One region of the Trichococcus shcherbakoviae genome, then DNA from elsewhere that is predicted to be linked to it. Evidence: predicted binding sites of a transcription regulator. Region 1 holds the regulator's gene; each other region holds the start of a gene.
The links. The regulator Rex, encoded in region 1, represses fermentation and respiration genes when NADH is low (regulators of the CRP and FNR family bind a similar motif). The targets are predictions, from matches to a motif close to TTGTGAANTANTTCACAA.
Positions count from the first base shown of each region.

Region 2: the regulator Rex is predicted to act here: its motif matches at 3,405-3,422, upstream of pflB (formate C-acetyltransferase).
Region 3: the regulator Rex is predicted to act here: its motif matches at 3,806-3,823, upstream of adhE (bifunctional acetaldehyde-CoA/alcohol dehydrogenase).

Region 1 is NZ_OY762653.1:2,080,975-2,091,852, forward strand. Features, by position in the region: gene galT (UDP-glucose--hexose-1-phosphate uridylyltransferase) at 1-15, shown strand, start outside; gene ACKPBX_RS09975 (LacI family DNA-binding transcriptional regulator) at 50-1,036, shown strand; gene ACKPBX_RS09980 (CsbD family protein) at 1,139-1,372, opposite strand; gene tsaB (tRNA (adenosine(37)-N6)-threonylcarbamoyltransferase complex dimerization subunit type 1 TsaB) at 1,583-2,317, shown strand; gene rimI (ribosomal protein S18-alanine N-acetyltransferase) at 2,292-2,909, shown strand; gene rimI (ribosomal protein S18-alanine N-acetyltransferase) at 2,893-3,393, shown strand; gene tsaD (tRNA (adenosine(37)-N6)-threonylcarbamoyltransferase complex transferase subunit TsaD) at 3,393-4,415, shown strand; gene ACKPBX_RS10005 (HAD family hydrolase) at 4,471-5,127, opposite strand; gene ACKPBX_RS10010 (ABC-F family ATP-binding cassette domain-containing protein) at 5,236-7,191, opposite strand; gene ACKPBX_RS10015 (redox-sensing transcriptional repressor Rex) at 7,539-8,171, shown strand; gene ACKPBX_RS10020 (DUF4305 domain-containing protein) at 8,258-8,464, opposite strand; gene ACKPBX_RS10025 (CPBP family intramembrane glutamic endopeptidase) at 8,506-9,015, opposite strand; gene groES (co-chaperone GroES) at 9,376-9,660, shown strand; gene groL (chaperonin GroEL) at 9,689-10,878, shown strand, end outside.
Region 2 is NZ_OY762653.1:53,193-64,070, reverse strand. Features, by position in the region: gene ACKPBX_RS00270 (manganese-dependent inorganic pyrophosphatase) at 1-122, opposite strand, end outside; gene pflA (pyruvate formate-lyase-activating protein) at 222-983, opposite strand; gene pflB (formate C-acetyltransferase) at 1,146-3,374, opposite strand; gene parC (DNA topoisomerase IV subunit A) at 3,675-6,140, opposite strand; gene parE (DNA topoisomerase IV subunit B) at 6,137-8,206, opposite strand; gene plsY (glycerol-3-phosphate 1-O-acyltransferase PlsY) at 8,388-8,993, shown strand; gene ACKPBX_RS00240 (aldose 1-epimerase family protein) at 9,089-9,961, opposite strand; gene codY (GTP-sensing pleiotropic transcriptional regulator CodY) at 9,998-10,816, opposite strand.
Region 3 is NZ_OY762653.1:2,818,322-2,829,199, reverse strand. Features, by position in the region: gene dinB (DNA polymerase IV) at 1-114, opposite strand, end outside; gene ACKPBX_RS13385 (metal-dependent transcriptional regulator) at 140-784, opposite strand; gene adhE (bifunctional acetaldehyde-CoA/alcohol dehydrogenase) at 1,004-3,607, opposite strand; gene ACKPBX_RS13375 (post-transcriptional regulator) at 4,232-4,513, opposite strand; gene yajC (preprotein translocase subunit YajC) at 4,548-4,895, opposite strand; gene tgt (tRNA guanosine(34) transglycosylase Tgt) at 4,973-6,118, opposite strand; gene ACKPBX_RS13360 (sugar phosphate isomerase/epimerase family protein) at 6,261-7,016, opposite strand; gene ACKPBX_RS13355 (hypothetical protein) at 7,038-7,691, opposite strand; gene floA (flotillin-like protein FloA) at 7,688-8,674, opposite strand; gene ACKPBX_RS13345 (NfeD family protein) at 8,671-9,273, opposite strand; gene clpB (ATP-dependent chaperone ClpB) at 9,433-10,878, opposite strand, start outside.

The DNA of each region.
Region 1 (10,878 bases):
GAAAGTCAACAATGAAAATACACAGAAGAACGACTGAGGTGGAGTAAGTATGGCGACCATGAAGGACATCGCCGAAAGGGCAGGAGTCTCGACTGCGACGGTTTCGCGCGTGCTGAACCACGATGAGACGCTTTCTGTCGGCAAGGAAACGAAAGATCGGATTTTCGCAGCCGCAAAAGAGCTGAATTATACTAAAACGAAAAAAAAGAAAAGCAGGGAAAAGATCCTGCTGCTGCAGTGGTACACCCAAGAGGAAGAATTGGATGACCTCTATTATCAAGGCATCCGTTTAGGGGCCGAAGAACGTGCCGAAGCCGAAGGGTACGATGTCGTACGGGTTTTCCATGATGTGACCTTCGATATCGAAAAGGACGTCATCGGCATCGTGGCAATCGGTAAATTCGGAGAGCGACAGGTGCAGAGGCTGATGGATTTCGGCAAGCCCCTGTGCTTCATCGACTCGGACCAATTCAAATGGAAACAGGATTGCGTCATTGTTGATTTTGCATCAGCGATGGAACAGGTCATTGCCGAAATGGACAGAGGCGAACACACCAAAATCGGATTTTTGGAAGGCAAAGAGCTGACGAACGACAAAGAAATGCTGGTCCGCGATCTGCGCTCGGAGCTGTTTCTTGCCGAACTGCGCAAGCGCGGCTGGTACCGGGACAAGTATCACCGCGTCGGGAGTTTCAGCACTTCCTCGGGATACGAAATGATGAATCAGTTAATCAACGAAAACCGGGAACAGCTTCCGACTTTCCTGTTTGCCGAAAACGATGCAATTGCGATAGGTGCCTTGCGTGCTTTGCAGGAAGCGGATATTGCGGTACCAAATCAAATTTCAGTAGTCGGATTCAACGATAGCAAGGTCGCCAAATACGTCTATCCGACTTTGTCGACCATCCGTGTCGATACGCGCGAGATGGGCAACACAGGTGTATCCTTGTTGCTTGACCGCATCGCCTATCCGCGGAAAATAGCCAAAAAAATCAGCTTGTCCACTGAATGGATCAAGCGCGCATCGACAAAGTGATTCCACCAAGTCAATGCTGAACCGCTCTGAAAAAAGAAGAAGCCGCCCCAACAATCCGTTACAGGTTGTTGGGGCGGCTTCTTTTCACATCAAAAATGAGTCTTATTTTTTCCACTCATCGATTTTATCATTTGCTTTATCGGCTAAATCATCGACTTTGTCGCTGATGTCTTCTTTGATTTCGCCCGCTTTTTCGACTGCTTCACCGCGTGCTTGTTGGAGTTTTCCTTCGAGTTCTTTTTCTGGGTCGTCCACTAGGTCGCCGTATTCCTCTTTGATTTTGCCGACTACTTTGTCCTTCATGCCTTTTAATTTATCGCCCATACCTGAATCCATGATGTTTCCTCCTTTTGATTTCACACTGATTGGCTTCGCTTACTATAACCTATTTTAAAGCATTTATTATCAGAATCAAGCAATAGCCCTTGAGACCAACTGGGCATCCAGCGTCCTTCAGGAAGTATTTGGAAGGATGCATACTTTTTATCGCCTTGATTAAATGCTATACTAGATGAGCAGAATAATCAGGGAAAGGAGGCTATTCAGATGAAAATATTAGCCATCGAATCCTCAAACCAGACAATGAGTGCGGCTGTATGCGAAAATGGCCGCTTGCTCGCAGAGGTCACCACAAACGGAAATCTTCAGCACAGCACCCAATTGATGCCCGCAGTGGACCATGTCATGCAACTTGCCGGATGGAAGCCTGCCGATTTGGAACGCATCGCAGTCGCTAAGGGTCCGGGATCGTACACAGGGGTCAGGATCGGAGCGACCATCGCCAAGACTTTGGCATGGACATTGGCGATTCCTTTGGTGCCGATCTCCAGCCTGAAGGTTATCGCCGGCAATTGTGAAGGGGCTGCGCACAAGCTTGTCCCAATGATTGACGCACGCCGGGGCAACTGTTACACAGCGGTTTATCAATTCGAGGACAACTTGTTGGTGGAACGGATTGCCGACACACATATAGCCAGTGAAGAGTGGTTCCAACGCTTGTTGGCGGAAGAAGGCACCTATCTGTTTGTGGGAGAAGACATCAGCAAATACCGCGAGCGCATCAGTGAACTATTCAAGGAACGCGCGCTGTTTGCGGGAGAGTCACAGGCTTTGCCGCGCGCGAGCGTTCTGGCCACACTTTCGGAATCCGGAACAGCGGAGGATCCGCACACATTTGTGCCGGCTTACTTGAAAAACCCGGAAGCTGAAGAAAAATGGGAAGAAAAGCATCACAGTAATCGGAGGGAAGACTACGTTGAAAGAGTGGATTCATCGATTTAAATCCGTGTACAAGGAAGTTCAGGCTGATGTTCTGGCTAAATTCCTTTCAAAGCGCGTTCCCTCCGATGAGGAAACCTATTTGCTGCGTAATCAGCTGCCCGTCAGATTGATGATCGGCAGGAAACAGCATATTCCGGATATTCTCTATATCGAACGGATGAGCTATGCTGGCGCGACCCCTTGGGGAAGGACCGCATTGGAGAATGATATATTGCAGAATCCCAAATCGCTGTATTACGTTCTGTATGAAGGGTATTCGCCCATCGCTTTTTTGGGTGCCAGATTGGACGGAAAAGATATCCATATCACGAATTTGGCGGTAGTGCCCGAATTTCAGCAGATAGGTGCGGCTACTTTGTTGTTGCGGGTACTGAGAAGCTTTGCAGACGAAAAAGGCGCCACCAGCATCAGTCTGGAAGTGAGGATGTCAAACCATCGGGCGAAGGCTTTGTACGCGAAAATGGGTTTTCTGCCTGAGCGTGTCAAGCAGCATTATTACCACGGTGATGGCGAAGACGCTTTGGAGATGGTATGGCCGTTAGCGGGAAAACAATCGGAAGTAAAGGAAGATGTTCATGCAACGCACGTTTGAAATCTGCGACCTGAAGGCGGACGCAGGCAAGTTGGAGCAACATGCACAGGATTTGTACGAACTTACATTGCTGGCCAATGAGGGGCATTCCAGTTGGAAAGCTTCTTCGTTCCTGTCTGAACTGAAGGATAATCATTCCCTTTACACAGGCTGCATGGAAGAAAACAAGCTGGTGGGCTATATTTGTTGCATGGCGGTTGTGGATGAGGCATCGGTCAATAATTTTGCGGTAGCACCTAATCAGCAAGGAAAAGGCATCGGAACAAAATTGTTGCAGGAGATGATCGTCTTGCTGCAAACGCAGGGGATGGAACGGCTTTGGCTTGAAGTCCGTGTCTCCAACGAAGCTGCCTACAACCTGTACAAAAAAATAGGTTTCACAGAAATATACCGAAGAAAAGAGTATTATCAGAATCCGATCGAGGATGCCTACATCATGGAATTGGCGCTGACATCGGAAAATAAAGAGGAGGCGGAAGACTGATGACGGAAACAGATGTGACCATACTCGCGATTGAGAGCAGTTGCGATGAAACAAGTGTAGCTGTGGTGAAAAACGGAAATACGGTCCTTTCGAATGTTGTCGCTTCCCAGATCAAAAGCCATATGCGCTTTGGCGGGGTCGTGCCGGAAGTGGCGAGCCGTCATCATGTCGAGCAGATCACCCAAATCGTTGAAGCGGCATTGCATGAGGCCCAGGTCACTTTCGATGCAATCGATGCGATTGCGGTAACGCATGGTCCAGGGTTGGTCGGCTCGTTGCTGATCGGCGTCAGTGCAGCGAAGGCGTTGGCTTTTGCGCATCAGAAACCGCTCATTCCGGTCAATCATATGGCCGGCCATATTTATGCGAACCAGTTGGTGACGCCGATGCGCTACCCGTTGTTGTCTTTGGTTGTCAGCGGAGGGCATACGGAATTGGTGTATATGGAAAAGGACGGCTCTTTCGACATCATCGGCGAAACGCGGGATGATGCTGCGGGAGAGGCTTACGACAAAATCGGCCGCATTTTGGGCTTGCCGTATCCAGGCGGGAAAAAAATGGATGAAATGGCTCATGAAGGTAAAGAAACGATGCATTTTCCGCGCGCTATGATCAAAGAGGACAATTATGATTTCAGCTTCAGCGGATTGAAAAGTTCCGTCATCAATACTGTCCATAATGCGCGCCAAAAAGGGGATGACATCAATCCTTACGACTTGGCCGCCAGTTTTCAGGCGAGTGTCGTGGAGGTTTTGGTACATAAGACGTTGCGTGCGGCCAAGGAAAAGAACATCAAGCAGCTGCTGCTGGCTGGCGGAGTCGCCGCCAACAGAGGCTTACGTGAGGCTTTGTCCGCAAAAATGGCATTAGAGCTTCCGGAAGTCGAAGTCGTCATTCCACCATTGTCGCTTTGCGGGGACAATGCGGCGATGATCGGGGCTGCGGCCTACACCGAATACCGACAAAAACATTTTGCCGGATACAATCTGAATGCACATCCCGGATTGGTGTTGGGAGAATAAGAAAAAAGAGAACGCTGGCCGATTATGTCGACCAGCGTTCTCTTTTTTGTGCTTATTAATCGACCAGCGTTCTACAGTAATCAGCATCGAGATCCGAAAAATCGGTGACGATGACGGTCGCCAAGGATAGATCCTGCGGAGGGAACTCAAGATTGCGGAAACCGATGCATTTGCAGCCTGCCGCATGTGCAGAGGCAACCCCGTTTCGGGAGTCCTCTATGACGACGCAGTTTTCCGGATTGGCTTTCAGGTTTTCGGCAGCATTCAGGAAAATATCCGGCGCAGGCTTGGAGTGCGCAACGCTCTCTCCCGAAACGAAATAGCTGAAATATTTTTCGATGTCCAATGCTTTTACAGCCTTATGGATATCTGTCAACGGAGAGGAAGAGGCGATTGCCAATGGGACACCTGCTTCATGCAGACGCGCAATGAATGAGATCACACCAGGGATCGGTTGCAGGCCATCTTCTTCCATCAGGCGGTTTCGGATGACGTTCGCTCGCTCCACCAATTCTCCGACTGGGGCATCCAGATCGAATTCATTTTTCATTGTTTCCCACATATACTCATGCGTTGTTCCCTGATAGCGGAAATGGTACTCCAACTCGGTGTCCACTCCAAATTCCTTCAATAACATACTCTCTGATCGCAAAAAGAATGGTTCCGTATCGATGATGACACCATCCATATCAAATAAAACGGCTTCTAACATATGCTAACCTCCATATTATGCGTACTTGTTCCAGTGCATCTTAACAAAAGTTCCGGCATCCCTCAACTGAAACCGAAAGCGCGTGAGCCAAAACGGTTATCCGCTTCATTATTCACTCAGTTCCTCGAGCGCCATTGTCTGTTCTTCCCAATCCTGCATCAGTTCATCCTGCCGTGCCTGTAGGGCAAGCAATTGCTGGTTGAAATGTTGGACTTTTTCGTGATCACCGTAGACTTCCGGCTCGGTCAATTGCAGTTCGATGGCAGCGATGGCCCCCTCGACGGTCGCCAATTCATCCTCCAAAGCCTCCACTTGCCGGGCCAGTTTTCTTTCCAATTTCAGCTTTTCCTTGGAAGAAACATAATCCCCTTTGGCTTTCGAAAGAGGCTCAACGGCAGTGTTTGTTTCCGTGGCGTTTTCGGCCTGCTGCAGAGCTGCAAGAGCCGCTTCCTGCTGTTTCTTTTCAATATAGTAATCATAGTCCCCGAGGTACAATTTGCTGCCCTCAGCGGAGAGTTCGGCAATGCTTGTCGCAATCCGGTTGATGAAATAGCGGTCGTGGGAAACGAAAAGCAGGGTGCCATCATAATCGATCAAGGCATTTTCAAGCACTTCCTTACTGTCGATGTCCAAATGGTTTGTGGGTTCATCGAGGACGAGGAAGTTCTTTTGATCCAATGCCAGCTTGCAGAGTGAAAGTCTTGCCTTCTCGCCACCGCTCAATGCCGGAATCGTTTTTTCGACATCGGCACCGGAGAACAGGAAGCTCCCCAGAATACTGCGCACATCTTTTTCATTCAGCGTAGGATGAAGATCCCAGATTTCGGCGAGAACGCTCTTATTTTTGGAAAGGTTGCCTAATTCTTGGTCATAATAACCGAGATCCACGTTGGCGCCGAGCTGGACTCTGCCTTTCAAAAGCGGAATCTCGGAAATGATCGACTTCAGCAAAGTGGACTTGCCAATCCCATTCGGCCCGACGATTGCGATCGCTTGTTGTTTGCGGATATCAAGATTGATCGGGTCAGCCAAGACCGTATCGGCATAGCCGACAGCCCCGTTTTCAAGGGTCAAGACGACGTTTCCGCTCTCTTTTGCAATCTCGAAGGAGAAGCGGGCGGAACGTTCATCACCTTTCGGTTTGTCCATCCGGTCCATTTTCTCAAGACGTTTGCGGCGGCTTTGTGCCATCTTGGTAGTGGAAGCGCGCGCCAGGTTACGGGCGACGTAATCTTCCAATTTGGAGATTTCATCCTGTTGCTTCTCGTAAGCCTTCACTTCCTGCTCCAAGCGGGCGGCTTTCTCGGTCAGATAATAGGAGTAGTTGCCTTTGTAGTGCTGGATCTTGTGGCGGCTGATTTCATAGACTTCAGTGGCGACTTTATCCAGAAAATACCGGTCATGGGAAACGATCAAGAGCGAGCCGTTGTAACCAATCAGATAATTTTCAAGCCAAGCCAACGTGTCGATGTCCAGATGGTTGGTGGGCTCATCCAAAATGAGCAGGTCGTTCTTTTCAAGCAGGATTTTGGCCAAGGCGAGCCTTGTTTTCTGGCCGCCGGACAATTGGGAAATCGGGCGATCGTAATCTTCTTCGTAGAACTGGAATCCGTGCAACACCGAACGGATCTCTGATTCATAGCCGTAAGCGTTCTTTTCATGCAGGGTGTGCTGAAGATGGTCATAGCGTTCCAAAGCTTTTTGATAGGCTTCTTCATCCTCGAGCAGGTCCGGATCCCCCAAAGCGAAAGCGGCTTGCTCAGCCTCTTTGGTTAATCGGATAAGCGGCGCGAAAATGGTCAACATTTCTTGCCAAATCGTATTCGAGGAATCGACCGCGCTATGCTGATCCAAGTAGCCGATCGTAACTTCCTTGCTCTTGGAAACAGAACCGGCGTCCGTCGTTTCGATGCCTGCCAAGATCTTCAGCAGGGTTGATTTCCCTGCTCCGTTTCGGCCGACGAGAGCGATACGCGAATGGTCCTGGACTGTAATTTGAATATTATCGAATAAGACGCTCGCCCCAAAAAGGCGCGCCAAATTTTGTCCTTGTAGTAAAATCATATGTAGTGTCCTCTTTCTAAGCAAATGCTGGCATTTATCCTTTTCATTTTATCACAGCAAACACTGATTCGATAGGGACAAGCAGAGTTATTGCTATATTCACGTATTTGTGCATGTGAAATTTATTGATGACCCCGCTTACAATTAGTATTGTATTTCACATATTGTTCAAAAAAGGCTTCACAATCAAGTCCGGTTTCGAACAAATTAGTAGATTTTTCACAATCAGATGATATAATAGTCAATATGAAATGAAAGCTTAAGTATGTGAACATACTTTTTAAAGTTTGTGCATTCTGACAAACAATATGAGGTACGAAATGAACGAGGAAAGAAGAGGAGAAAAAATGTCGACGAATGATATTCCAAAAGCCACGGCAAGGAGGTTGCCGATTTACCACCGCTATTTGCGCTTTTTGCATAACGCCGGTAAAAAACGTGTTTCATCCACTGAATTGAGCGAAGCAGTAAAAGTGGACAGTGCTACTATCCGTAGGGATTTCTCATATTTTGGCGCGCTGGGTAAAAGAGGGTACGGTTATGATGTCGAGTACTTGTTGGATTTCTTCAGCAAAACCTTGAACCAGGACCGTCTGACGAATGTGGCTTTGATAGGTGTGGGTAATTTGGGACATGCCTTGTTGAACTACAACTTCCATGTCAGTAATAATGTGCGCATCAGTGCCGCATTTGATGTCAATGAAGGCATCGTCGGCAAAATCCTTAGCGGTGTGCCGGTTTACCCGATGACGGATATGGTTGAGCAATTGCGCATCCAACAGATTGATGTAGCCATTTTGACAGTTCCCCAAGAAGTGGCGCAGGATGCCACTAATCGATTGACCGAAGCGGGCGTTCGCGGCATCATGAACTTTACCCCGATTCGTCTTTCCGTTCCGGATAATGTCCGCGTTCAAAATGTGGACTTGACGAATGAATTGCAGACGTTGATCTATTTCTTGGACAATGATATCGGCTGAGCAAAGTCGGCAGCTGATGATAAGAAAATAAAAAAAGAAGGGGTCTAAGTCTCAAAATAAAATGAGACGGCCTCTTCTTTTTTTTCCTAGTTTTTATCGATGCTGTCTTTGATTTTCAAGTAGGCGTTGAACATGCGTACGCCTTTCACAACATCACTTGTTGCGAACAGCACGCTTATGATGGCCATGAATCCCCACCCTGCAGTATTCACTGCGTCGACTGCCAGCGAAATGAAGAGGATTGCGAAAACAAAACGGATGATTACTTGAATTAATAGATTTTTTAAAGTCATGTTATTCCTTTCTTTTTCCTAAATAGCGGACTTCACGTGCCTTACGAAATGAGTTGGGAGAGAATCGGCAAAGCGGATACGGCATTCATCAACGCATGCGCAATCATCGGAGTGGCTATGTTTCTTGTTCTGTAATAAAGGAAAGAAAACCATAGTCCCAGAGAGCCATAAACCAAATAGTGCCCATCATTATGCGCAATCGCAAAAAGCAAAGCACTGATAGTGGCTGCGCCGACGATCCCGATTGCATCAACCAGATGTGTGACAATCGCTTTACGGAATACAAATTCCTCCATCACAGGTGCAAAGATGATAATGTTAAAAATAAAGAATGGATAGCGGTTTGTCAAGTCCAGCAATACTTCCGTATTTTCGGAAATTACGGGCATCTTGAACAAAAGATACTCCACGTTCATCGCGACGATCTGAATCAGGATAGCTCCCAAGAAGCCAAAGATTCCGATTGCGAGCGTTTTTCCGATTGGGGCGGCTGGTTGCTCTGTAAGGCTGTTTTGTGGTGTCCATTTTTTTCTGCTATTCCATGCTACCATAAGGACAGTCCCTAGGAAAGCGAAGAATAGCGAGAGATTCATAGCCGCTGCGATACGATCCGCTTCCGGAATGAAAAAAAGTATAACGACCGGCAGAAGCTGAGAAGCGAGATAGATGAGAATGATCTGTATGGCTAACGTTGACCTGGAACGTATTTTTTTATTCATATAATAGTACCTTTCTGAGAGAACTGACGTCTTACGCTTGATAAACAGTATAGCATAATAGCGTAAAAAAATAGAATCAGAAAAAATCGGCTTCCCTCTTGCAAATTAATTGGAGATTGATTAATATAGAAATGTAACTTAGCACTCTGAGTTGATGAGTGCTAAAATGAACTTATTTTTGGAGGGATCATCTTGTTAAAACCATTAGGAAACCGTGTTATTGTAGAAGTTGCCAAAGAAGAGGAAAAATCTGTAGGCGGCATCGTTTTACCGTCGTCCGCTAAAGAAAAATCCCAAACCGGTACCGTTATTGCTGTAGGAGCAGGCCGCGTGACGGATAACGGCGTAACCATCGAAATGACCGTAAAGGCGGGGGATACTGTCCTTTTCGAAAAGTATGCAGGCACAGAAGTCAAATATGCAGGCACAGAATACTTAGTGATCAAAGAAAGCGACATCGTAGCAATCCTGGACTAAAAATAAAATTCATGAGGTGAATCGATAAATGGCAAAAGACATTAAATTTTCAGAAGACGCAAGAGCAGCAATGCTTCGTGGTGTGGATATCTTAGCAGATACCGTAAAAGTGACATTAGGACCTAAAGGCCGCAACGTTGTTTTAGAAAAAGCGTACGGTTCTCCATTGATCACGAATGACGGCGTGACAATCGCCAAAGAAATCGAATTGGAAGACCGTTTCGAAAATATGGGAGCGAAATTGGTTTCCGAAGTTGCTTCCAAAACAAACGACATTGCTGGTGATGGTACAACGACTGCCACTGTTTTGACACAAGCGATCGTTCGTGAAGGTTTGAAGAACGTTACAGCAGGCGCAAATCCGGTAGGTATCCGTCGCGGTATCGAATTGGCTACTCAAGCAGCCGTAAAAGGCTTGGCAGAAATTTCCCAAACCGTAAATTCAAAAGAGTCGATCGCACAGGTAGCTGCTGTATCGTCCGGATCGAAAGAAATCGGCGAATTGATTGCGGAAGCGATGGAGAAAGTCGGCAACGACGGAGTCATCACGATCGAAGAATCAAAAGGGATCGAAACCGAGTTGGATGTTGTTGAAGGGATGCAATTCGACCGCGGTTACCTATCGCAATACATGGTCACCAACAACGACAAAATGGAAGCAGAATTGGAAGCACCTTATATCCTGATCACGGATCGTAAATTGTCCAATATCCAAGACATCTTGCCTTTATTGGAACAAATCCTGCAACAAGGTCGCCCATTGTTGATCGTTGCTGATGATGTTGACGGCGAAGCGTTGCCTACATTAGTATTGAACAAATTGCGCGGAACATTCAATGTAGCGGCAGTCAAAGCACCTGGTTTCGGTGACCGCCGTAAAGAAATGCTGCAGGACATCGCAATCCTGACAGGCGGTACAGTCATCGCTGAAGACTTAGGCTTGGAATTGAAGGATGCTTCCGTAGAACATTTGGGTCGTGCAGGCAAAGTTGTCGTAACCAAAGACTCCACAACAATCGTTGAAGGAGCTGGTGAAAAAGCAGCCATCGAACAACGTGTAGCGGTCATCCGTGCGCAATCAGCAGAAACAACTTCAGAGTTTGACCGTGAGAAATTGCAGGAACGCCTTGCGAAATTATCCGGTGGCGTCGGTGTCATCAAAGTCGGAGCGGCTACAGAAACTGAATTGAGAGAACGCAAACTGCGTATCGAAGATGC
Region 2 (10,878 bases), 900 kb from region 1:
AGGCCAAGCGCCACAGCTTCCGCTTCGATTCCGTTTTGATTCAAATAGTAGGCGTATGCGATTGCAGATGTGATCGCATCCGTATCCGGATTTTGGTGCCCAAAAACTAACAGTTTGTTCATACAATTCACTCTCTCTTCCATTTTCTAATTTTATCATAATAAAAAAGGAAGAAAAGAGCAATGGCAATTCTCTTTTCTTCCTTGAAAAATAGTATTATTTTATAGATCCAAATAACCTTTGTAGTCTTCCGTATGCAGCAGCTTTCTGGCATTTTCGACGCGCTCGGCTGTAGGAGGATCAATCCCCTCCAATTGATAAGGGATTCCTAATGTTTGCCACTTATAGACGCCCATTTTATGGTAAGGCAGAATTTCCACTTTGACAATGTTTTTCAATGTTTTCAGGAAAGCATCCAGACGGATCAAGAAATCATCATAGTCTGTCCGCTCAGGGATCAGCACATGACGGACCCAAATCGGTTTATTGATTTCCGACAAATATTTCGCCAATTCGATGATACTTTCGTTCGGCCACATCGTCAATTCTTTGTGCTTCTGGCTGTCGATGTGCTTGATGTCCAGCAGGATCAAATCTGTCACAGCCAACAGTTTGTTGAATTGGCTGAAGAAAGGCTCGTCATAAGTGAACGGCAGGCCGCAGGTGTCCAAAGTCGTATGCACGCCCTGGGCTTTGGCTTTCGTGAACAATTCGATCAAAAAATCGATCTGCAGCAACGGTTCGCCGCCACTGACGGTGATGCCGCCTTTTTGCCCCCAGAATGGCTTGTATTGCAAGGCCATGTTCAGCAATTCATCGCTTGTCATCTCATTGCCGCCACCGATGTTCCAAGTGTCCGGGTTATGGCAGAATTGGCAACGCATGCGGCAGCCTTGCATAAATATAATAAAACGGATTCCTGGTCCATCAACGGAACCAAAACTCTCTGTTGAATGCACAAATCCTTTTAAAGGTTCAGTCATTTCAAAAACTCCTCTGTCGTTTATTTCTTAACTTCATTGTATATCGCGTAAGGAATATTTCCTATCAAAAAGAGCGAACTTTCGCTCCCTTTGATAGAAAACGGATGAATCAAATGATCCATCCGTTTAAATTTATACGATTAGTATGCAGGTTGAAGCAAATTACATCATTTCGTGCATTGTACGGTTGATAACGTCCATTTGTTGTTCGCGAGTCAACTTGATGAAGTTAACAGCGTATCCGGAAACACGGATTGTCAATTGTGGGTAGTTTTCTGGGTGATCCATAGCGTCAAGCAATGTTTCACGGTTGAATACGTTGACGTTCAAGTGGTGGCCGCCTTTAGCGATGTATCCGTCCAACATTGATGAAAGATTATCTTTTTGAACTTCTTCTTCACGTCCCAAAGCTTTAGGGATGATTGAGAATGTATTTGAGATACCATCCAATGAATATTTGTAAGGGATCTTAGCTACTGAAGACAAACTTGCCAAAGCGCCGTGAGTATCTCTTCCGTGCATTGGGTTAGCACCAGGTGCGAATGGTTCGCCGGCTTTACGTCCGTCTGGCGTGCTACCAGTTTTCTTGCCGTAAACCACGTTTGAAGTGATTGTAAGGACAGAAGTTGTAGGGATAGAGTTGCGGTATGTTTGGTGTTTCTTAACTTTGCCCATGTATTGTTTCAACAAGTCGATACCGATTTGGTCAGCACGATCATCATTGTTACCATATTTAGGGAAGTCGCCTTCGATTTCGAAGTCAACAGCAATGCCGTTTTCGTCGCGGATCGGTTTAACTTTAGCGTATTTGATAGCTGAAAGTGAATCGATTGTAACTGAGAATCCAGCCACACCAGTTGCCAATGTGCGGACAACGTTTGTATCATGCAAAGCCATTTCCAATGATTCGTATGAATATTTGTCATGCATGTAGTGGATAACGTTCAATGTATTCACATACAAAGCTACGATCCAGTCCATCATTACATCGAATTTTTCAGAAACTTCAGCGTAATCAAGGTATTCTGAAGTGATTGGTTGCAATTTAGGTCCTACTTGTTTTTTCTTCGTTTCGTCAATCCCGCCGTTGATTGCATAAAGCAATGTTTTAGCCAAGTTAGCACGAGCTCCGAAGAATTGCATTTGTTTCCCGATTCTCATCGCGGATACGCAGCAAGCGATTCCGTAGTCATCGCCCCACTCAAGGCTCATCATGTCATCATTTTCGTATTGGATAGCGCTTGTTTCGATGGACATTTTAGCACAGTATTTCTTGAATCCTTCAGGCAATCTAGTTGACCAAAGAACTGTCAAGTTAGGTTCTGGAGCTGCTCCTAAGTTTGTCAATGTGTTCAAGAAACGGAAGCTTGATTTTGTGACCATTGAGCGGCCATCATGTGCCATACCAGCGATTGATTCAGTAACCCATTGTGGATCTCCTGAGTACAATTCTTGGTATTCTGGCGTACGTGCAAATTTGATCATACGCAATTTCATTACGAAGTGGTCAACGATTTCTTGTGCTGTTTCTTCAGTCAATGTTCCGTTTTCAAGATCGCGTTGGATATAGATATCCAAGAAAGTTGAAGTACGGCCTAATGACATTGCTGCACCATTTTGTTGTTTAACAGCAGCCAAGTAACCGAAGTATAACCATTGGAAAGCTTCTTGAGCGTTTGTAGCTGGTTTTGAAATATCGAAACCGTAGATGTTTCCTAATTCTTTCAATTCTTTCAAAGCACGGTATTGTTCGCTGAATTCTTCTCTCAAACGGATGATTTCTTCAGTCATCGTGCCGTCGCCGATTTTAGCGAATTCATTTAATTTGTCTTGCATCAAGAAGTCCACACCGTATAAAGCTACACGACGGTAGTCGCCGATGATGCGGCCGCGGCCGTATGCATCAGGTAAGCCAGTGATGACGCCGGTTGTTCTTGCTGCACGCATTTCTGGAGTGTAAGCGTCAAATACGCCTTGGTTATGTGTTTTTCTGTAATCGCGGAAAATCATTGAAACTTCTGGATCAACTTTGTAGCCTGCTTCTTCACAAGCCTGTTCGCTCATGCGGATACCGCCGAAAGGCATCAAGCTGCGTTTAAGTGGTTTTTCAGTTTGGAAACCAACGATTTGCTCTTTTTCTTTGTTCAGGTAGCCTGCTGCATGGGATGTGATGGAAGATACAACTTTTGTATCCATGTCCAATACGCCGCCAGCTTCTCTTTCTTGCTTAGTAAGATCCATAACTTGATCCCATAATTGAGTAGTAGTTTCAGTAGGACCAGCCAAGAAGCTTTCGTCGCCTGTGTATTCAGAGAAGTTGTTGATGATGAAGTCTCTTACGTCGACTTCTTCTTTCCAAGTCTTTCCTTTAAACCCTTGCCATTGTTCCATTATATATTCCTCCTATAAGGTGCTTTCACATTGTGATATGTGTAACAGGTTTCTACATGAATATTATAACACGTACAGAAGAAAGTGCAACAACTATCAATCTTTTTTTTGAACTTTTTGTAAACTTTTCGAAAACATTTTATAAACGTTGATACGACAACGTTTATAAAATCAAATTATCGAATATCGCTTCCGTTTAGTTAGTGAAACCTTTATTTTGTCAAAAAAACTGTTTCAAATAAAAACGGAAACTGTATTATTACACAGTTTCCGTTTTGGCTTTTTGTTTATAACAGTTAATTAGAAAATTCTAATTTGTGAAAAATCAAACTCTTTCTCGATGTCCGATACTTCACCATCCGTCTTCTCGTTGATTGCGAAGCTGCCGTTGGAATACCTTGGACTGAATGGTATTTCTTTGCTTTCCGCCACAATACTGGTACCAGCTGTGGTGCGGATTGCATAACGATTAGGCAACGATAGATCGCAATCCATGAAGATGATGCGGTGCGGCTTGGCCTTCAATTCCTTCAGAAGCATCAATCCCCGTTTCGCGCGGCCCAAAATCGGGACTTCTCCGGATTTGAATTTTTTGATGTTCCCTCTTTGCGTGACCACCAGGACCGGGAATTCCTCATCCCCTTCTTTAAAGGCAGCACCCCCGACCACAACGTCTCCGTCCTTCAGGTTAATGGACTTGACTCCGCTGGCACGGGTTCCGATGATGCCTACCTCATTCACGGCGTAACGCAGGCTGAATCCGAAATGCGTCACAAGGAGCACATCATAGTTTTGTTGATCCTCCAAGCGTTGGATGGAAACAATCAAATCCGTTTCGCTCTTCAGCTTCATGGCGACTGCTTTCTTGTTTCTGTAGCCCCGGAAAGTCCGGAAGTCGCTCATCAACGTCTGTTTGATGTAGCCTTCTTTTGACACGAAAAGGATTGTCCCGGTCGGTTCACTGTTGTTCGGGAGAATCTCTACGCTGATGATCTTTTCCTCCGGAGCGAAAGGAATGTTCTGCGAAATATGATGCCCCGTATCTTTCCATTTCAATTCCGGCAACTCATGTACCGGGAAATGCAGGTAGTCACCCTTGCTGGTGAACATCACAATCGCATCCAGAGTCGATGCTTTGCCGACAAAAAGTGGCTTATCCCCATCGCGCAAGCCGATTTCTGCGATTGTCGAGGCTCCAAAAGAACGCAGGCTGGTGCGCTTGTAGTAGCCCTCTTTCGTGATCACGACAACGACTTCCTCTACAGGCACGAGAACTTCTGTATCGATTTTGATTTCTTCGATTTCATGCTGGATCGTAGTCCGGCGAAGATTCGCGTATTGTTTTTTGACTGAGGCAAGTTCTGTCTTCATCACAGCGTACAATGTTTTTTCCTGCTTCAGAATTTCGTGGTAGGTTGCAATCTGCTCATTCAGCTCCAACTTTTCATTCTGCAGGGCTGTGATGTCCGTATTGGATAGCCGGTAAAGCTGCAGAGAAACAATGGCTTCCGCCTGCGGTTCCGAAAAAGCATACTGCTTCATCAGATTCTGTTTTGAGTCCTTTTTGTCTTTACTTTCACGGATCAACTGGATGACTTCATCGAGAATCGAAATGACTCGGATCAATGCATCCACGATATGCAGCCGCGTCTCGGCCTTCTTCAGGCTGTAATTCGTCCGGCGGGTGATGACGATTTTCTGGTGTCGGATATATGCTTTCAATATTTGGTGCAAGCCGACCTGCATCGGACGGCGCTCGTCGATCGCGACCATATTGAAGTTATAGTTCACTTGCAGATCCGTATTTTTAAGCAGATAGTTGAGGATCCCCTCTGCATTCGCTTCTTTTTTCAATTCGACGACGATCTGCAGCCCTGTACGGTCCGATTCATCCCGCACTTCGGCGATCCCTTCGATTTTGCGATTGATGCGGATTTCGTCCATCCGCTTCACAAGCGTCGCTTTGTTGACGTCATAAGGTATTTCCGAAATGACGATCTGCTGTTTGCCTCCGCGGATGCTCTCTATGGAAGTGCGCGAGCGAACGACAACTTTACCTTTGCCGGTCCGGTAAGCGTCTTTCAGGCCATCCAAGCCCTGTATGATCGCGCCGGTTGGGAAATCGGGGCCTTTCACATATTTCATGAGTGCTTTGAGCTCCGCCTCAGGGTGATCGATCAGATGCAAGGTCGCATCGATGACTTCACCCAGATTATGCGGCGGGATATCGGTCGCGTAACCGGCGGAAATGCCGGTGGCGCCGTTCACCAGAAGATTCGGGTAGCGAGCCGGCAACACGGTCGGTTCCTGGTCTGTGTCATCGAAGTTCAGCACAAAGTCAACTGTTTCCTTGTCGATGTCGCGCAACAGTTCAGCGGAAATTTTTGACAATCGGGCCTCGGTGTACCGCATCGCTGCGGCTGAGTCCCCATCCATGCTCCCGTTATTGCCGTGCATTTCGACCAATACTTCCCGCATCTTCCAATCCTGGCTCAACCGGACCATCGCTTCATAGACACTGGAATCGCCATGCGGATGGTAATTACCGATTACATTCCCGACGGTTTTTGCCGATTTGCGGAAGCCTTTGTCCGAAGTGTTCCCGGCAACATCCATCGCGTACAGGATCCGCCTTTGGACAGGCTTCAGTCCGTCGCGGATATCAGGCAAAGCACGCTCCTGGATGATGTACTTCGAGTATCGCCCGAAGCGGTCCCCCATTACGTTTTCAAGCATCAGCTCTTTAATTTCCAGATTATCCACTATAGTTCACCACTTTCAAAATCTAACGAAATTTGCTCCATGTCACGAGCGGTCTGCTGATCCGAAAATTCCTTCTTCACTTTCTCCTGCAGATGCGCCTCCCCACTATCGGACGCCGGTGCAATGTCTTCCTCAAGAATGCTCTTATTGTCGGACATCGAAAACTCGACATGCTTCTCGATCCATTTTCTTCGCGGTTCGACTTTGTTCCCCATCAGTGTCGTGACCCGGCGCTCCGCTTGGGCCTTGTCATCGATCAGCACCCGGATCAACGTCCTGGTTTCAGGATCCATCGTGGTATCCCACAGCTGATCCGCGTTCATTTCCCCGAGTCCTTTATAACGTTGCAGGATATAGCCCTTGCCGATGATGTCGATTTTTTCCTGCAGTTCCTTTTCGGTCCATGCGTACTGGATTTTTTCGTTCTTGCCGAAACCCTTGGATACTTTGTAAAGGGGAGGCTGCGCCAGATAGATTTTTCCGGCTTCCAACAATGGCTTCATGTAACGGTAAAAGAAAGTCAGCAACAAGATCTGAATATGCGCACCATCCGTGTCCGCATCGGTCATGATGATGATTTTGTCATAATTGCAATCCTTAATGTCGAAATCCGCCCCGACCCCTGCCCCGACTGTGTAGATGATCGTGTTGATTTCCTCGTTCTTCAAAATATCCTGCATACTCGCCCGTTCTGTATTGATGACTTTCCCACGCAACGGCAGTATCGCCTGGAACTTGCGGTCGCGCCCTTGTTTGGCGGATCCACCGGCGGAATCACCCTCGACCAGATACAGTTCATTCTTTTTCGGGTTTTTGCTTTGCGCAGGCGTCAGTTTGCCGGACAAAAGCGATTCGTTTTTTTGGCGTTTTTTGCCATTACGCGTCTCTTCACGGGCTTTACGCGCTGCATTCCTGGCCTCTCTGGCTTTCAAGGATTTTCTGGCGAGCATTTGGGCTGTTTCGCCATTTTCTGTCAAGTAAATGCTCAACTTTTCGCTGATAAGACTATCAACGGCTGCCCGCGCTTGCGGTGTGCCCAATTTTTCTTTCGTCTGGCCTTCAAATTGGAGTAGGTTCTCCGGTACACGCAGGGACAATACTGCCGAAAGGCCCTCGCGGACATCGCTGCCTTCGAGATTCTTTTCCTTTTCTTTGATCAGGTTCATTTTTCTCGCGTATTCATTGAAGGCTTTAGTGATGGCGGTCTTCGCACCGGTTTCATGTGTCCCGCCGTCTTTCGTCCGAACGTTGTTGACGAAGGACAGGATCGTCTCCGAATAGCCGTCGTTGTACTGGAAGGAGAATTCGATTTCGATCCCATCGGCCTCCCCGCTGAAATACACGATATCATGCAACGTATCCTTTTCTTCATTTAAGTAAGCAACGAATTCCTTGATCCCTTCTTCGAAGAAAAAAGTATCGCTTTGTTCAGTCCGCTCATCATTCAGCGTGATGGTTAAGCCTTTCAACAAAAAGGCTGATTCCCGGAACCGTTCCGCCAAAACATCATAGGAAAGCTGCGCTGTTCCGAAAACTTCTTTGTCAGGTAAAAAATGAATCAACGAGCCGGATCCTTTTGTGGTGCTTTTTGCTTTGGTCAATTTGCTGGCGGGTTTTCCGCCGTCCTTAAATTTCATTGTATAGAGTGTGCTCTCTCGGATGACCGAGACTTCCAGCCATTTGGAAAGGGCATTGACGACACTCGCGCCTACTCCGTGAAGACCTCCAGAAGTTTTGTAGCCGCCTTGGCCGAATTTCCCTCCAGCGTGGAGCACGGTAAAAATGACTTGGATGGTGGGCACTCCTGAAGCGTGCAAACCGGTCGGCATGCCACGTCCGTTGTCTTTGACGCTGATGCTCTGGTCTTCATGAATCGTGATGTCGATCTTATCAGCATAACCCGACAAGGCCTCATCCACCGCATTATCGACTATCTCATATACTAAATGATGCAATCCGCGAGCATCAGTCGAACCGATATACATCCCGGGCCGTTTTCTGACTGCTTCAAGTCCTTCCAACACCTGGATGGAATCATCATTGTATTTATTCTCTTTATTTTGTGCCATAAAAAAACTCCTTCGTATCTGTTCTAAGCGAACATCTATTCTATCATACTGTATAACTTTCACTTTGGAAAGTATAAAAAATGAGACGGAATTCTGCCTCCTATAGGAAAACTGCGGATAAAATGGTAAAATGAACTGCAATTGTATATTAACTGAGCATCAACTTAGGAGTGAAGTGAGAATGACAGCAATCGTCATCGTCCTGGCCTATCTTTTGGGTTCCATCCCGTCAGGCATTTGGATCGGAAAATATTTTTATCAAACAGACATCCGCAAATACGGCAGCGGAAACAGCGGAACTACCAATACCTTCCGCGTATTAGGAAAAAAAGCCGGCATCATCGTCCTGATCATGGACATGCTGAAAGGCTCAGCGGCAACCTTATTGCCGATCTGGATGGGAGTTGAAATCCATCCCTTATTGGCCGGGGTTGTTGCAGCCTTAGGGCATACGTACCCCCTTTTCGCTGGATTCAAAGGCGGCAAAGCAGTTGCCACCAGCGCGGGTATCATGTTGGCCTACAATCCGCTTTTTTTTGGGGAAGCAATCATCGCTTTCGTTATCTACCTGTACTTCTCCAGAATGGTCAGCCTATCCAGCATCCTAGTCAGTTTTACAGCGGTCGCTCTTTCCTTCTTCTTTAACGATTGGCCATTGACGCTCGTTACGATCCTTTTGACGATCTTCATCATCTATCGCCATCGTTCCAATATTTACCGGATCAGAAACGGAACGGAAAGCAAAGTGCCTTTCGGCTACAAATCGAAGAGCGCTAAAGAAAAATAACAGAATAAGGCGGGGCCGTAAATCATCGTTGATTTACGGCCCCGCCTTTTATCAGGCCCAATGACAAATTCTGCCTAGCCTAGTTGACAACTGAATTAAAAGAAATCGATCCGATGGACATAATAACGTTTATTCCCGGGTTCAAGCGATTGGATGGCTGTCTTCCGTTCCAGCTCCCCGTCCGAATCCGACCGGTCAGCAAGTCCGCACCAAGGTTCCAAACAAACATAAGTGGCGTCTTCCTGAGGCTTCGTCCAGATTCCCAAGTATTCGAAATCCTCATAGGACATCGTGACTCCATGCTCGCTTATATCGGAAGCCAGCGTCACGGTTGTCGGTTCCGGTGTTTTGAAAATGATGGCATCATTCAAAAAGAGATCCCTTTGCAATGGGAATCTGTTTTGTTCCACTTCAACCGTTTTGTCTGGTGCAAGATAAGGCCCATCCAGGAGCAAGCGCTGGCGGGAAGTTTCCGGAGTCATTTTGATGTAGTAATCCTCGAATGTTTCCCCTGCCGTCAAAGGCACGTTAAACCCCGGATGGCCGCCGATCGAGAAATACATCTTTTCTGTATCCAGGTTCTTCACTTTGTAGCTGACCGACAATTGACTCTCGAATAATTGATAAGTCAGCTGCAATTCAAACAAAAATGGATAAACATCCTTGAAATCACCATTCGGAGCAAGGATAAAGGTAATGCTGTCTGACAAGCGCTCATGCACCGAAAATTTCGAATCGCGCGCAAATCCGTGTTGTCCCATTGTGTAAGTTTTATCGTTATGGCGGAAGGTATCGTCCTTCAGGCGTCCAACGAAGGGAAACAGGATCGGCGCATGCCTGTTCCAAACTTTTTCATCAGCCTGCCAAATATATTCGATGCCGGTATTCTTCGCGATTACACTGGTGATCTCTGCACCTTTATCTTTTACGGTTACCGCAAGGTGCTGATTTTCGATTACAAACTCCATGACATTTCCCCCTATTTTGGCTTTACACCATTTTGCTTACTGATCATTTTTTGGATACAAAGCCCCTTTTAAAGCATCAAGCAATTCTGCAGAGCCTACTCTGATGAAGGTTCCCTTCATACCGAGCGATCTCGTCTCGAGAATACCGGCTGATTCAAGTTTTCTTAAGGCATTCACAATGACGGAACGCGTTATATTTTTTTCTGCCGCAATTTTTGATGCGGTGATGCGTTCCTCCAAGGATGGAAAAGTCTCAAAAATCGCTTTGACCGCCTCCATTTCGCTGAAAGACAGCGATTTTATGGCGATCTGGATCAGTGTGGTCACGCGCGTTGCCTCTTGCATGCGCAAATTGATGGCATGCAGCAACTCGATGCCGATAACCGTGGCACCATGTTCAGCAAGGATCAGATCGCTGCTGTCAAAAACCGGAAACAAACGCGCCAATACCAAGCTGCCAAGCCGCTTGCCGGAAGCAAAAATCGGAACGATCGTTGTGACACCCGTAATGAACAGGTCCCGACTCTCGATCGGAAAGGCCGTAAAATCGGATTCGATACCGATGTTCGCGGTCGTCTGAAACAACGCAGACAGATTGTGGGCATACTGCTCAGGAAATTTCTTATCCTCCAGCATTTGTTTAATGCGGGCATTGTTGATATCTGTAGCCTCGCTGTAACCCAACAGATTTCCGGATAGATCGATCAGATACGTGTTGGCGCGAAGTATGTCGCCGAGCACGCTCGCCATTTCCGTAAAGGGCAAGACCGTTGCTTCATCGCTGACTGCAACGAAGCCCCCTTCTTTTTGCAGCATGTAGTTGATTCTTCTCAACTTTTCTAATAATTCGTCCATGTTTCCCCCCTACGATCATCCATCAGAAAATATCCGCAAGGTTCATCCAACCTGAAGGGGAT
Region 3 (10,878 bases), 740 kb from region 1:
TTCCGGATGGTCCCTTTCTTCGATTGAAGCGTAGAAGGCATCCATATACACATGGATGATCTTTCTGCTTTTATCATTTTCGGGTTCCTTAAAGGTCAAGATCCCAATCTGCATACTGTTCTCCTTGCTTTGCACTGATTCATTGAACGTGAATTTTACTTGCCGCTTTGAAGCTGATTTGGTAAGACTGATGATTCTGGGCCTCAAAGGTATATGGGCCTTCGTACGGCTCCACATTTGTCAACAGATAAGGGACGCTTAACTTTACGCCCTTGTTGAGCAGATACGCCAGAAATTCCTGATCGTCATCAACTTCCCTGATGATGAAGCGGCTGCCGACTTCCAACTCTATCAAAGGTTTGCTCTCATAAACTTCGATCCGACCCTCTTTGTCGGGTATCACGCCCCCATGTGGATCATACTTAGGAAAACCTAAATAGGCATCCAAGCTATCGATCAAGCGATCCGATGAGACATGCTCCAACAATTCCGCCTCGTCATGCACTTCGTCCCAGTTGAAATCCAATTTTTCCGATAGGAATACTTCCCAAAGTCGATGTTTGCGGATCAGCTTGTTTGCAATCACTTGACCTTTGTCGGTAATCTGCACTCCTTGGTATGGGATATGGCTGATAAAGCCATCCTTAAGCAACTTGACGGACATTTCGGTTACAGAAGCGGCGGATACGGATAAAGCCTGCCCAATCTGCTTATTATTGACAAGCTGTTTGTCTCCACCCAACTCCATGATTACTTTCAGATAATCCTCTTTGTGCGGCGTCATGCGCTCCCTCCTCTTTTAGGTTAACCTAAACTATATTTTATATTATACGACAAATCCACTTGATTACAAGCCTAAAAACCACAATATTCCGTTCACTGTCACTATATAACCCACTTCTGCAATGGGAAAAGAGGGTTGGCGACAAATTGGCATAAACCTAAAATGATTTTCGAACAACAAAAAAGCCGGGAGCATGTCCCGGCTTTTCCTTATCTACTATTAACCTTTGTAGGCTGCGTAGATGATTTCTTTCAATTCTGAGATTAATGGTTGTTTAGGGTTAGCTGTTGTACATTGATCTTCGAATGCCAATTCAGCCAAGCGGTCTGCATCGCGTTCAAGCATTTCATCAGTGATGCCTTGATCGCGGAAGTTCATCTTGATGCCAATATCTTGACCTAATTTAGTGATTTCAGTAGCCAAAGCTTCGACCAATTCAGCAGTCGTGTTGCCTTTGAATCCTAGGTAGCGAGCGATTTCAGCGTAGTCTTCGTCTGCACGGAAGTACTCGTATTTAGCCCACAACGCATGTTTTTGCGGATCGATTGCATTGTAGCGGATGATATGCGGTAACAGGATAGCGTTCGTACGGCCGTGGATCAGATCCCATTGTCCGCCGATTTTGTGTGCGATCGAGTGGGAAATACCCAGGAACGCATTCGCGAAGGCCATACCAGCCATAGTAGAAGCATTGTGCATTTTCTCGCGAGACTCTTGATCGCCGTAGTTGTATGAGTTTCTAAGGTTTTCGAATACCAGTTTGATGGCTTGTAAGCTCAAACCTTTAGTGTAGTCGTTTGCCAATACGGAAACAAAAGATTCGATGGCATGCGTTAATACGTCCATACCAGTATCTGCAGTTACAGATTTAGGAACACTGTATACGAATTGTGGATCCACGATGGCAATATCCGGAGTCAATGCGTAATCAGCCAATGGGTACTTGATGTGTGTTTCGCTGTCTGTGATAACCGCGAATGGCGTTACTTCCGAACCAGTACCTGATGTAGTAGGGATGCAGACAAGTTTCGCTTTTTCCATGTCCTTGATCTTGTAAGTACGTTTGCGGATATCCAAGAATTTTTGTTTAGCGCCGAAGAAGTCGCTTTCTGGGTGCTCATAGAACAACCACATCGCTTTGGCAGCATCCATTGGAGAACCTCCGCCGATTGCGATGATTGTATCCGGTTTGAAGTCGCGCATTTTTTCAGTACCACGGTTTACAGTGTTTGTTGTCGGGTTAGGTTCAACATCTGAGAAGATTGCGTAAGATACTTTGTTGTTGCGTTGTTTCAATTGTTCGATGACTACATCCACATAGCCGAATTTGACCATGCCGTCGTCGCAGACGATGAAGACTCTTTCGACATCTTTCATGTCACGTAAGTATCTAACTGAATTTTCTTCGAAGTAAACCTTCTCTGGCAATTTAATCCACTGCATGTTATTTCTCCTTTTAGCAACAGTTTTCACGTTCAATAAATCTAATGCAGAAACGTTATGAGAAACTGAGTTTCTGCCGTAAGATCCGCAACCCAAAGTTAATGAAGCGATATTATTGTTGTACAAGTCACCGATACCAGCTTGAGAAGATGGAGAGTTGATAAGAACGCGGCAAGCTTTCATTTCTTTTCCGAATTGCTCAATCAAATCATTGCGGCGAGTATGCAGTGAAGCCGAGTGACCTAAGCCACCCAAATCAAGCATTTGTTTGCATAGTTGGAAACCATGCTCTGCGCTGTCTGATTTCATCATAGCCAATACTGGAGATAATTTTTCTCTTGACATTGGGTATTCTGCTCCGACGCCCGGTAATTCAGCGATCAACATTTTAGTGTTTGCAGGAACGTTCAATCCAGCCAATTCAGCGATTTTACGAGCGTGCATGCCGACAACATTCGGTCTCACGCCAGTTTTGGCATCATTCATCACGACGTCTTCCAATTGTTGAATTTCTTCAGGTTTAGCGAAGTATACATTGTGCAATTGGAATTCTTTTTTGACTTCATCATAGATTTCGCTGTCGACGATTGCAGCTTGTTCTGAAGCACAGATCATACCGTTGTCGAACGTTTTTGAAACGATGATGTCGTTTACAGCACGTTTGATGTTTGCTGATTTTTCGATGTAAGCCGGAACGTTACCAGGACCAACTCCCAATGCTGGTTTACCAGTAGAATAAGCAGCTTTAACCATTGCAGCTCCACCAGTAGCCAATACGACAGCAACTTCTGGATGGTTGATCAATTCAGCTGTTTTTTCCATTGATACGCCTTCTACCCATTGGATACAGTCAGCAGGTGCGCCTGCTTTGATGGCAGCATCGTAAACAACTTTTGCAGTTGCAGCCGAACATTTTTCTGCGCTTGGGTGGAAAGAGAAGATGATCGGGTTTCTTGTTTTCATACAGATCATTGCTTTGAAGATTGTTGTCGAAGTTGGGTTGGTTGTTGGGATGATACCGGCAACAACGCCTACAGGAGCGGCAACCTTCATGATTTGATCAACTTTATTGTCTTCGATGATTCCGACTGTTTTATTTTTTCTGATTGAATGCCAAATGTTTTCAGCGGCATACATGTTTTTGATACATTTATCTTCATAAACGCCTCGACCTGTTTCTTCAACTGCCATTTTTGCAAGTGGCATATGTTGCTCCATTGCAGCTAATGCCATTTCGTGGACGATGTGGTCGACTTGTTCTTGGGTATAATCTTCAAATAGAGTCAAAGCTTTTTGGGCTTTTCCAGTGTAGTTGCTGATTTCTTCTTTTGCAGTCATCATGGGTTTTTTCTCCTCTAAAACTACTTTTTCTTTACTCATGTGAGATCCTCCTAAAAATGTATGTTATCCTTTTCACATGCTTATTATATTTCATGGGATTTCGTTTGTAAAGCGGATAAATGTGATATTCTTCACTTATTTTCCATACAGGCCCTGTAAGCGTGTTCAGAATAGGTTTTTATCTCTACTTGTTTTCACAAATAGTTAATGGAAACATTCTATTTCCCAACCTTTTGATTGTGAAATTATTATCATTGTTCGGAATATATGCTGAAAAAAGTTTTTTTGGAATTATTTTTATTACGGAAAAATACATGGTCGTTTAACGTCCCTGTCCTGTCGATATCTGCAATCTCGAGGCAACCAACCCGAATAAATCCGCTTACTAATAGTAGAACCCCCCTTTTTTTTGTATTTAGCGATTCATATTCAAGCGATAAAATAATTCCGCTTGATTTTCAGGGCTAAAATCGTCCCGCTTCGGTGGAGTCATCAAAAAGCGATCGACTCACAAGGATATTATACGAAAATATGTTTGCTTTTCCAAATCGTACGTTAGTATTTAACTTCTATCAATGAATCAAGATCAATAATGAATGTCATAAAGTCAGCTGCAAAAAAAGCGCAATACTCTGAAGTATTGCGCTTTTTGCGTGTAACTATTTACAGGAAGTCATCAAAATTGATTTCATCCAATGAAGAGACCTTGTAGACTTGCGCTTCCAAAGCAACAAAGTCGAAATAGTGGTTTACCGTCGTCTTCATGATATCCCGGATCTGTTGGTAATAATGCGGAGGGACAGTATGCTTCCAAGAAAATTCCTTGAAATAGCGATAGATATCGTCGACTTGGATGTTATCGTAGCCCAGTTGATTGAACTCAGTTGCTTTTAGTTTGAACCAAGGCTTCAATTGATCATATTGTTTCTCTGATATATTCGACAATCGCCGTCCCTCCTTTCCGATGAATCAAATCGCTTTACTCTTCGCTTTTGTTCTCTTGTTCTTGCTCTGATTCGGTTGCTGAATAATCTTCGACAATCGCATCATCAGTTGTGATTGTGGCAACCTTTGAAATACGTGAAATAGAGCGTTTTTCAAAAGTCAAGAAGATCCCTTCGCAATCCAATACAACTGTGTTATCAGCGGAATTGACTTCTTCGACAATTCCGTGCAGGCCGCCGATGGTCACCACTTTATCCCCTGGCTTGATTTGACTCAGCATATCTTGCGTTTTTTTCGCTTGTTTCTTTTGTGGTCTGATCAGGATGAAATACATTACGCCGAACAACACCCCATAAAAGGCAATCATGATTACTGTATCCATACATTTTCCTCCATCTGTGTATTATTTTTATCTATAATCCACTTTACCAAACTTTAAGATAGACTACTACCCAAAACCTAAAACTTCTTCGGATTTTCAACATTGAAGCCATACTCTTCCACGAATGCTTCCCTGAATTCCAACAGATTGTCATCCATGATGGCTTGGCGCACATTTTTCATCAGGTTTATCAAGAAATGGAGATTATGATACGAAGTCAAGCGCAAGCCAAATGTTTCATCAGCTTTGATTAAATGACGGATGTACGCACGTGTATAATTTTTGCATGTGTAGCAATCGCATTTTTCATCCAACGGACGGAAATCCCGTTCATATTTCGCATTTTTGATGACCAAACGACCGCTGCTTGTCATACAAGTGCCGTTCCGCGCTATACGGGTAGGCAAGACGCAGTCGAACATATCGATTCCGCGGATGACTCCGTCGATCAAGGAATCCGGTGCCCCTACGCCCATCAGATACCTTGGTTTGTTCTCGGGCATGACTGGCGTCAGATAATCAAGCACACCATTCATCTCTTCTTTCGTTTCACCGACCGAAAGTCCACCGATCGAATAGCCTGGAAAATCCAAGGAAATCAATTCTTTGGCGCTCTGCAGCCTTAAATCCTTGTAGCCTGCTCCTTGGATGATACCGAACAAGCCTTGTTGATTGGGCTTTTTGTGGGCTTCAAGGCCACGCTCTGCCCATCTTGTCGTTCTTTCGACCGATGCTTTGATGTAATCATAGCTTTCGCTATAAGGAGGGCATTCATCAAAACTCATGATGATGTCGGCACCCAATTGATTTTCGATATGGATCGCTTTTTCCGGTGACAGGAACATTTTCGAACCGTTCAGATGATTCCGGAAATGTACGCCAGCCTCGGTGATCTGTCTGTTCTGGCTTAATGAGAAGACCTGGAAGCCGCCTGAATCGGTCAAAATCCCTCTGTCCCAATTCATGAATTTATGTAGGCCTCCTGCCTCTTCAACCAAGTCGGAGCCCGGTCTAAGCCACAAGTGATAAGTGTTGCTCAGAATGATCTGTGAGCCCATCGTCTTCAATTCTTCAGGAGACATGGTCTTAACGGTTGCCAAAGTCCCTACCGGCATGAACATGGGTGTCTGAAAAGTGCCGTGGGGGGTGATAATCTCTCCCAAGCGAGCACCTGTGTGTTTTTCTTTTTTGATAAGGCGATAACGAATCGCTGGTTCAGTCAATGTATTCACTTCTTTCTTATAGATATCCGGCAATCAGTATACCACAGTCGCACACTATTTTCTTGTATTCGCTATTAAAAAAATGCAATCCCGATAATAAGGATTGCATTCCTGATTCGTAATGATATCGGCAAAGGACCGATCACCAGGATCGGATCTTTTTGTAATCAGCGATGATGGTTTTTGTCGCTTCATCGCCGACTCCGCATGGATATTCGATGCTGGCCGGCACTGAGTCCGGGAACAACGACAAAAGACGGCGCATATCCACCAACCCGGATTCCAGGCCGGATAACGTAATTCCGTTCTCCGTAACGGCAACGTTTTTGATATGGATGTAGCTTACGACATCGCGCATTTCCTTAGCTGCAACGAAAGGATCGCTGTCGATGTAAATGAAATTGCCCGTGTCAAAAGTCAGTCCGATGTCCAATGAGGCTTTACGGGCTTCAGCAATGAAACCCATCAGGACAGCCGGGCTGCCCTTCTCTGCGCTCTGATCATTCTCTATCGTCAAACGGATGGGATAGGCAGTCAACAATTGCCGTACTTCTTCAGTCAGCTTGGCTGTGAATCCTCGGAATTCCCCTAACGTCACTTTCAGCTGGACCGCGCCCAGTAGCGAGGCCTCCTCAAAATAGTTGCCCATTTGTGCATTCAACACGCCTGCTGTAAAGAGTTCCGTCGGGACGGAATAGAACACCTTCAAGCCAGACGCCGAGGCTCGCTGAGCTATTTCCTTCATTTCCGTTTTGCCGGACAGGATGTACTCTCTTCTGACTTCCACAATCGGGAAACCCATTCCCTTGATTTCCTGCAATATTTCTTTTTGTTCCACTTTACTGTCCGCAAATCTATGCATGTACGCTAAAGTGTTCAATCCAATCTCTCTTGCCATCCATCTGTCTCCTTCAATGTCCTATTTGCGGTCAAAGTCCGGCCTATCGAGTATTTCTTTGGCAATGACGGCTCGCATCAATGCTTTTTGATTGCCGGAATATTTTTTCTTGTTCTGAATGGTGGATTTCTCCATTCTTTTAGCGGTCTTCAATTCCTTCTTGTCTTCAGAAAAGACGGTGAAGTCATCAGCCAACCCCACGGCAGGGTCCATATTATAATCCGTAAACTCTTGTACTTCAGCGGTTTCATACGCAGTTTCCGTGTCATTTTGGTCGCTGCCTGTTTTTGGCGTATTCGCCCGCAACAGCAGCTGCCACAGATTTTCGCGGTTAACGAAAATCAGGATTTCCCTTCGCCAATTTCGGTTGGCCAAAATCCGGCTGACTTCCCGCAGATATTTTTCGGGCAGACGCTCCTGGAAAAAGCCATAGACCTGCTCAGGCTTCAATGTAGCCAGTTTTTTGATCAGTTGCTTCGCATTCTCATTTCCGGCACCATCAAACGACTGGCGAACTGTCTGCTGCATGGCAGCTGCTTGGGATGTACCCGCTCGAAGTCTGGCGTTCTCAGCTAGCCGGTTTATCCGTTTGACTATCGAGATGAGCACAGAGAGAAAGAACACTAGGAATAGGATCGGCAACAGGATCGGTAAAAGAAAGGTTAGGCTAGTCATTCCGGTTCGCTTCTATCTGCCGGAAACTCTGAAATGCTGCTCCTCATTTCAGTATCCGCTATAATATTTTTCATTTTATAATAATCCATCACGCCTATGTTTCCGTTGCGCAGTGCTTCAGCCAACGCCAACGGCACCTCAGCTTCGGCTTCGACCACTTTCGCCCGCATCCTTTGCACTTCAGCAATCATTTCCTGTTCTTCTGCGACCGCAAAAGCACGGCGTTCTTCCGCTTTTGCTTGGGCTACACGCTTGTCTGCCTCCGCTTGCTCCGCCTGCAGTTTTGCGCCCACGTTACGGCCGACGTCAACATCGGCGATATCGATGGACAGTATCTCAAAGGCGGTACCCGAGTCCAGACCTTTTTTCAGGATCGTTTGGGAAATGGAGTCCGGATTCTCCAGTACGGAAGTGTGCATCTTTGCAGAGCCGACGGTAGTGACGATCCCCTCGCCGACACGGGCGATGATCGTTTCTTCGCCAGCACCACCGACCAATCGTTCAATGTTGGCACGTACCGTTACTTTTGCTTTGGCTTTCACTTCTATCCCGTTCATGGCGACACCCGCGATGATCGGTGTTTCGATGACTTTTGGGTTAACGCTCATTTTCACTGCTTCCAATACATTACGACCGGCCAAATCGATGGCAGCCGCTTTTTCAAAACCTAAATCGATATCGGCACGCTGCGCTGCAATCAGCGCATCGATGACCATATTGACATCTCCGCCAGCAAGATGATGTGCCTCCAATTCATTTATATCAATTATCAGTCCCGCTTTTGTGGCTTTTATCATCGGTTGCACGATCATAGAAGGTATTACCCGGCGCAAGCGCATGCCGACCAGATTTGAAATTTTGACTTTCACTCCCGAAAAGTAAGCCGTGATCCATAGACCAACCGGCACAAAACGGAAAAATAAAGATAAAAACAGTACGACAAACAATGCAATAAAGATGAGTCCTATCAATCCTTCTGTCATTCTCCATCCAACTCCTTGACTGTAATTTTGACCCCTTCAACCTGGATAACCTGAATCTGCTTTCCTTCAAATATGATCTTCCCATCACTGACTACGTCGAGCACCACACCTCCGATAGCGACTTTCCCGGCCGGCCGCAGCGTCGTCGTGGCTGTGCCTATCATTCCCAAGAATTCGGAATAGTCTTTGCTGGACGAATACCCGCGCTCCCGATTCAGGGAAGTGTCCAAAATCAATTTGCTGCGGTCCGGCAAGAATTTATAACCTTTTTTCAACAGCACTGACGTCGCCACACCGGAAATGATGATTGCTAAACTGACATCCAGCACACTTTCCAAAATGCGTTCATTGTTCAAAAACAGGCCGGCTGCGACCATCAGGAAACCCGCGATCCCCACCAGCCCGAAATCAGGTATGAACAATTCAACAATCAACAACATTATTCCGAACAGGAACAGTAGCAAAGTCAGCCAGTTCCCGCTCCCGAAATACAGGAAATACAACAAAAAACTCAGGACGGCCGCAGCTCCGAAGAGATAATACTTCGAAGTGAACAACATAAAAACCAGACACAGAAATCCGATAACCAAAAACAGCAAGATGAACGCCTCCTTCGGCTTCGTTCCGATAGCAACAATAAACAGTCATATCCTTGAAGATAAAGATAAGAAAATTTATATTATCATTTTACCGCAAATACAAAAATAACAAAAGGAAATCCCTTTCAGGACTTCCTCTTTGCTAAATGACTTGTCAAATTATTGTTGAAATTCAGCAAGATCGACGGTCTGGAATCCAACTTGATTCCCAACCAAAGTCACCGTCACCGACTGATTCTCATGGATATCGCCCTTTATGATGGCGCGTGCCAATGGATTCTCGATCTCAGCTGAGATGAATCTTCTGAGCGGCCGAGCGCCGTAAATCGGATCGTAAGCATTATCCGCTATCCAGGCTGCAACCTCATCAGAAACGGCGAGCTGGATCTGTTTGTCCGCCAGCCGATTGGATAGTTCCTTGACCATTTTGACGATGATCTTTTTGACATCCGCTTTGCTTAATGGCGTAAAGAGGATGGTATCGTCGATCCTGTTCAAAAATTCAGGCTTGAACGACCCTTTCAATACCTTCATGACCTCATTGGCCACCTCTTCCGGGATGGTTCCATCGGATTGGACACCTTCCAGCAGGAGCTGAGACCCGATGTTGCTGGTCATGATCAAGACAGTGTTTTTGAAATCGACCACGCGCCCTTTCGAATCGGTCAAACGGCCATCATCCAATACTTGCAACAGAATGTTGAAGACATCCGGGTGCGCCTTCTCGATTTCATCCAAGAGAATGATCGTATAAGGGCTTCGGCGGACCGCTTCCGTCAACTGACCGCCTTCTTCGTAACCGACATAGCCAGGGGGTGCCCCGATGAGCCGGGAAACTGAAAATTTTTCCATGTATTCGCTCATATCGAGTCGGACCATATGTTCATCTGAGTCGAACAGATTTTCCGCCAAGGCTTTCGCCAATTCCGTTTTCCCGACTCCAGTAGGCCCCAGGAACAGGAAAGACCCGATTGGACGGTTAGGCGACTGCAAGCCGGCACGCGAGCGCAGAACGGCATTCGTGACGCTCTCCACTGCTTCCTCTTGCCCGATGACCCGCTTATGCAACGTTTCCTCCAATTTCAGGAGTTTGTCCCTTTCACCCTCAACCAGCTTCGTAACCGGGATGCCGGTCATCCGTCCCACAACTGTTGCGATTTCGTTTTCGGTGACCGATTCCTGGACAAGGTTGCCTTCTTTACCTCTCCGGGCTGCATTCTCCTTTTCGAGAGCCGCCAATTCCTTTTCCATCTGCGGGATACTGCCGTGGCGCAAAACTGCCGCCCGTTCCAGGTCATAGTCGGCTTCCGCATCCTCCAACTGTCTGCGCGCGTCCTCCAGGTCCTCCCGTTTGGCACGCAGCTTTTCGACCTCTTCCTTTTCATTGCCCCATTTCATGCGCAATTCATTTGATTCTTCGCGCAGATCGGCCAACTCGACTTGCAGAGTCGCCAATCTTTTCTTGCTCTGATCGTCGGATTCCTTCTTCAGGGCTGCCTCTTCGATCTCGAGTTGCATCAGTTTGCGGCTCACTTGATCCAATTCGGTGGGCATCGAATTCATTTCCACTTTTATGTTTGCGCATGCCTCATCGACAAGATCGAT